Regions from separate parts of the Dyella humicola genome, predicted to be linked through region 1. Evidence: riboswitches for the same ligand, from Rfam matches in the RefSeq annotation. Region 1 holds a riboswitch; the other holds the start of a gene.
What was found. Region 1 has a riboswitch for S-adenosylhomocysteine ahead of ahcY (adenosylhomocysteinase). Riboswitches for the same ligand answer to the same signal wherever they lie in the genome.

Region 1 (3,135 bases):
GTTCGCCCACAGGTCGAGCTGGGCCAGGGTCTGGTTGGAGAAGCTGTTGGACATCACGAAGCTCGGGTGACCGTGGGCGCAGCCCAGGTTCACCAGGCGGCCTTCAGCCAGCATGTAGATGCTGTGGCCAGACTTCTCGAACGTGTAGCGGTCCACCTGCGGCTTGATGTTCTCGCGCGACACACCCTTGGCGGTGTTGAGGCGATCCATCTGGATCTCGTTGTCGAAGTGACCGATGTTGCACACCAGGGCGTTGTTCTTCATCGCCGCCATGTGCTCCAGCGTGATGATGTCCTTGTTGCCGGTGGTGGTGACATAGATGTCGCCCAGTCCCAGGGTCTCTTCAATGGTGGTGACCTGGAAGCCTTCCATCGCGGCCTGCAAGGCGTTGATCGGATCGATTTCGGTGACGATCACGCGGGCGCCGAAGCCTTTCAGCGAATGGGCGCAACCCTTGCCGACGTCACCGTAGCCGCAGACCACGGCGACCTTGCCTGCGACCATCAGGTCGGTGGCGCGCTTGATGCCGTCGGCCAGCGATTCGCGGCAGCCGTACAGGTTGTCGAACTTGGACTTGGTCACCGAGTCGTTGACGTTGATCGCCGGCACCAGCAGCTTGCCGGCTTCGGCCAGCTGATAGAGGCGATGCACCCCGGTGGTGGTTTCCTCGGACACGCCCTTCCATTCGGCGGCGACCTTCTTGAACCAGCCCGGACGCTCCTTGTGCACGCGCTTGACCAGGTCCTTGATGACCTGCTCTTCGTGGTTGCCGCTGGGCGTGTTGACCCAGTTGTCGCCGTCTTCCAGCTCGACACCCTTGTGGATGAACAAGGTGGCGTCGCCGCCGTCATCGACGATCAGCTGCGGGCCCAGTTCACCGGGGTGGGACAGCATGTCCAGCGTGCATTCCCAGTACTCCTCGAGCGACTCGCCCTTCCAGGCGAACACCGGCAGGCCACCGGCAGCCATCGCGGCAGCGACGTCGTCCTGGGTCGAGAAGATGTTGCACGAGGCCCAGCGCACCGAAGCGCCCAGCTCGCGCAGGGTTTCCGCCAGCACGGCGGTTTCCTTGGTGACGTGCAACGAACCCGACAAGCGCACGCCCTTCAGCGGCTTTTCCTTGGAGTAGCGGGCTCGGATCTGCATCAGGCCCGGCATTTCCTCTTCGGCCATGCGGATGCGGCGGCGGCCCAGATCGGCGAGCGAGATGTCGCGGACCTTGTAGTCCTGGTGGGCGGAATCTTTGGTGACTGCGTTCATGGCGTAGCTCCGGATGTTGCGACCAAGAGGTCGCATCGTTAACCGGGCGCCGTTACAAATTGAATCCGTCGAGCCTGGCCGGGGAAGGCGAATGCCAGCACGGGAAAGTGCGGGCTGTAGCGGAAATCTCCGCATTCGACTTGCCAACGGTCGCAGCGCCCCTCAACGGGACCTGTGAGTATAGCGTCAGAGAGGAATGGGTTCTGCCCCCCGGTGGCGATGTCGGGCTTTGGCGCCAGCCATGGTTGATGGCCTTGGCCCGGGGAGGGCGGCAGCGTTAAAGGCGCAAGTTATTGCGACAAGACGCCAGCGACGCGCTGATGTCGCGGGAGATGGTGTAAGACCAAAGGCCAATTCTCTAGGTGGCCAAAAACTACCCCCTCCCGTCCCCCTTGCGGGCAGGGGGAGGGGCCAAAAGCATGCCCGCACCACTCCCTCCCCTGCTCGCAGGGGAGGGTTGGGGAGGGGGGGCTTTTGACTACACGGAAATGTTCAACACGCCCTAAGGAAACGGAGCGATTTGCGCCCCGTTTTCGTTCAAGGGAAAGGATGGTTTTGTGGCAGTGCACAAATGGATGGGGCTTCGGGTAGTCTTGGACGTCCAGACATCCAATTCTCTCCAGGCATCGATGAACCAGTACCGCAGTCCTGAGTTCGCCCCGCACGAATCCCCGTTGCGCGAAGACGTCCGCCGCCTCGGCACCCTGGTCGGCAACATGCTGGCCGAGCAGGTTTCACCGGCCTTCCTCGACGAAGTGGAACGCATCCGCATGGCCGCCATCGCGCGTCGCCACGAGGGCGCGCCGTTGGCCTTGTTGGCTGACTTGCTGAGCGGCCTGGAGACGGCGCGTGCCGAGGCGCTGGCGCGCGCCTTTGCCACCTATTTCCAGGCGGTAAACATTGCCGAACGCGTCCATCGCATTCGTCGCCGGCGCGACTACCAGCGCGAAGGTGGTGCCCCTCAGCCCGAATCCTTGCTCGATGCGCTGACGCAGTTGAAGGCACAAGGTGTGGAAGTAGGTGAGTTGCTTGAGTGGTTGGGACGGTTGCAAGTGGAACCAGTTTTTACCGCGCATCCCACCGAGGCGGTGCGTCGTTCCCTGCTCGAGAAAGAACAATCCATCGTGCGTGCGCTGGTCGACAACTTCGATCCCACGCGAACCCCGCAAGAGCGCAAGGAGGACGAAGATCGCATCTTCATGGCGCTCAACGCGGGCTGGCAGACGGCCGAAGCGTCGCCGGTAAGTCCTACCGTGCAGGACGAACATCACCACGTCGGCTTTTATCTGGCCAACCCTGTCTATCGCATCGTGCCGGCCCTGTATGAGTCACTCGCGGACGCGCTGCAGGCGGTTTATGGCGTAGCGGTACCGCTGCCGCGTCTGCTGAGTTTCGCCACCTGGGTGGGTGGTGACATGGATGGCAATCCAAACGTGGGCGCCAGCACCATTGCAGCCAGCCTGGCCACGCAGCGCGCGCACGTGCTGGAGCATTACATCGAAGACATCGCCGGACTGGGTCGCCTGCTCAGCCAGACCGAGGGGCGGGTGGCGGTGGATGAATCGCTGGCGCTGCGGCTGGCTGACTATCGCGTGCGCTTTCCCGAGGCAGCAGCCAAGGTTCGCCCACGTCATGCGGACATGCCATATCGCGGCCTGCTGACGGTGATCGGTGCACGGCTGGAAGCGACCCATGATGATGACCATCCGGAAGGCTATACATCGGTTCGCGAACTTCTCGACGACCTGCACCTGATCGCCTTGAGCCTGGTGGATCATCGCGGCCTGCATGCCGGTGCCTATGCCGTGCAGCGACTGATCTGGCGTGTGCGCACCTTTGGCTTCCATCTGGCCAGGCTGGACGTGCGGCAAGACT
Region 2 (3,135 bases), 650 kb from region 1:
CAGGCGCCGCTGGCAGGAAAGTCCGTACAAGAGTGGCAATTGCGCGGTGAGGAGGGACCCGTCGCGCAGATGGCGGCCATGACCGGAACCGACGTGGCCACCTATACACGCGACCGGCCGGGCGTGAGCGCCTTCGTATTCCAGGATGGCGTGGTCTACCACACGTATTCCACCTATGCGCGCGGGCTGGATGGCCTGTGGGGCATGTACCAGTGGCTCGATCGCGCGCCGCTGGGACGCAACGAGCAAGGTGTCTGGTGGCGCCGCCATGACGAGTACGGCGAGCATCGAGCCGCATCATGAACGCCGTCGGCACCATCAGGGAACGGCAGGCCTCGCGCGGCATGGCTTGCGCGCGAGCATCCCAGCGCACTTTCATCGGCGGAGCTGCCCTGCTCTTCGCCGCCAGCACAACGGTGACCATCGTCCGCTGCCGATCCATGTCGGCAATGGGCGAGATGCCCATGCCTGGCGGCTGGACCATGTCAATGGCGTGGATGCGGATGCCCGGGCAGACGTGGATCGGTGTCGCGGCGTCGTTCCTCGGCATGTGGACCATGATGATGGTGGCGATGATGCTGCCATCCCTAGTGCCCGCGCTTTGGTACTACCGCCAGGCGCTGGTCAGGCTGGGCCATACGCAGCTGGGGCAGCTGAGCGCGCTGGTGGGCACGGGCTACTTCCTCGTATGGAGCGTATTTGGCCTGGCCGCCTTTGCGCTGGGCGTCGCATTGGCCGCCATCGCAATGCAGTTGCCAGAACTGGCGCGCGGCGTACCGGTGGCGACCAGCGTCGTTGTCCTGATCGCCGGCGCGCTGCAGTTCACGGCGTGGAAAGCGCACCACCTGGCCCACTGCCGGACGACGCCGGCATGCGACGCTCCGCTGCCGGCAGACGCCGCCACGGCATGGCGACACGGCCTGCGCCTGGGCCGGCACTGCCTCGTCTGCTGTACTGGCATGACGGCCATCCTGCTGGTTGTCGGCGTCATGGACTGGCGTGCGATGGCGCTGGTGACGGCCGCCATTACCGCCGAACGCCTCGCACCCGAAGGTGAGCGCGTGGCGCGAGTGATCGGAGCGTTGGTCGTAGCCGCCGGCTTACTCCTGTTGACGCGCGCGACGGGACTCGCATGACGACTCCACATGCGAGCCTGAGCTCTTCCGAGCAACCGTAGCCGAGGGCCACGCCGGATGACACCCAAGGCGATATCTGGCGGGCTATCGGTCGCATTTGCCATCGCGCGGCTGCGTCTGCCAATGGGACGGGTGGTTCAAGATTGACGGGTAGCACGTGCTCGGACAGACTATCCATGCATTGTTTTCTGATGCTTCCCACTGCGCGCACGCTGGTCGTCGCGCAGCCAATGCCGAGGGGTGCTGCGACGGAGTCAATCCGCCACGCTCGGCTTGGATCTCTGATAAGGGCGCCCTCCATGACAGGAGGTTTCGCCATGCCTGCTTCCCCCGTCCATCGACTCGCCATTGCCACGTCCGTGATTATCCCGGACATACATCCCGACGACGCTCATCTCGCGTCTTCGCTCCAACGCCTCGGCATCGAACCGATCGCCTGCGTCTGGAACGACCCCGAGGTGAACTGGTCGCAGTTCGACGCGGTGCTGATGCGCACGACATGGGACTACTTCAAGCACTACCCGGCCTTCAGGCAATGGCTGGATCAGCTGCCGGTTCCGACCATCAACAACAAGGCACTGCTGCGCTGGAATAGCGACAAGCGCTATCTGCTGGAGCTGGCCGCGCGTGGGGTCGAAATCATTCCCACGCAGATGGTTCCGGCCAGCCAGTTGCTGCAAACGCTGGCTGCCATGCCAGCGCAGCAAGTCGTGGTTAAGCCGACCGTCAGTGGCACCGCCAGACACACCGCTCGCGGCAGCAGCGATGACGCGCTGTTCAAGCAGATCGTCGCCCAGCTTCCGCCGGAGTTCGACTACCTGGTGCAACCTTTCGTGCCCGAAGTCGTGAGCGATGGCGAGTGGTCCCTGCTCTTCTTCGATGGCGAATTCAGCCACGCGGTGATCAAGCGGCCGGCAACGGGCGACTACCGGGTGCAAAGCGAATTCGGCGGCACCACCCAGGCGATCGAGCCCGACGCAGCGCTTGTCGCCAGCGCCAAACGAGTCCTGGCAGCAGCGGCCGCGATAGGCCATGCCGATGCCGCCTATGCACGCGTGGACGGCGTAATCACGCAGGGCCGTTTCCTGCTGATGGAGCTGGAAATGATCGAACCCTGCCTGCATTTCGAGGGTCGCCAGGAGGCGGCCGAGCGCTTTGCGGAAAACCTGCGCAAGCGCTTGGCGACCTGACTTCGTCGCGCGGACCCAGCAAAACCCGCCACCTCGATGGCGGGGACGTTGCCAGTCGAAGCTTGTCTTTGCGCCCTTGCAGGCGCACCGATATCCTTCGACTGTGCGCGTCCACCCAGCACGCGCCACTCGCGCCGGCAGATTCGCGGGGCAACGTCCGCGGACCCAGCTCCGATCCCGCTAACACGAACATCTGCGCACGCTCACTCCAGGAGATTACCCGTCTTGTCGCATTATTCCGGCCCCTTGCTCACGCGCCCCATCGCCGAAACGCTGCTGGCTGCACGCGAAGCCGATGCGAACGAATGGCTCGGTTCGCTGGACCTGGGCCGCACAAAAGGCAGCGCGCCACTGCAGACGGACACCTGGGAGTGGAAAGGCCAGCGCTACCCGTATCCGCACAAGCTGAAAGACCGCACGATTTATTACTGGGACGGCGACGAGTTCGCGCCGGTATCGCGTTTTTCCGGCTCGCTGATCAAGCTGGTGCCCACCGAATGGGGCGCGCCCACCTTCGAGATCGACGGCATAAAGATGCTGCCCACATCCAAGGAATCGCCGTTTGAGGACGCGCGCCGCAAAGTGGCCTTGGTCGAGCCGCGCGACAAGGTGCTGCTGGATACCTGTGGCGGCCTCGGCTACTTCGCGGCCTGCTGTCTGGAAGCTGGCGTGGCCAGCATCCAGTCGTTCGAGAAGAACCCTGACGTGTTGTGGCTTCGCACGCTTAACCCATGGTCACCGGACCCGGAAGAGCCTGCCCATGGCGGCCGCCTGCGGCTCGCCCATGCCGACGTGTCACAGGCGATCAC

Region 2: linked by a shared signal. The riboswitch ahead of OUZ30_RS06190 (ATP-grasp domain-containing protein) and the one ahead of ahcY (adenosylhomocysteinase) in region 1 are both predicted to bind S-adenosylhomocysteine.

Annotation. Positions count from the first base shown of each region.
Region 1 covers NZ_JAPDPC010000001.1:753,235-756,369, forward strand. Annotated here, with positions in the region: gene ahcY (adenosylhomocysteinase) at 1-1,260, opposite strand, end outside; S-adenosyl-L-homocysteine riboswitch at 1,298-1,430, opposite strand; gene ppc (phosphoenolpyruvate carboxylase) at 1,890-3,135, shown strand, end outside.
Region 2 covers NZ_JAPDPC010000001.1:1,405,342-1,408,476, reverse strand. Annotated here, with positions in the region: gene OUZ30_RS06200 (DUF899 domain-containing protein) at 1-303, shown strand, start outside; gene OUZ30_RS06195 (DUF2182 domain-containing protein) at 300-1,136, shown strand; S-adenosyl-L-homocysteine riboswitch at 1,366-1,439, shown strand; gene OUZ30_RS06190 (ATP-grasp domain-containing protein) at 1,454-2,326, shown strand; gene OUZ30_RS06185 (class I SAM-dependent methyltransferase) at 2,552-3,135, shown strand, end outside.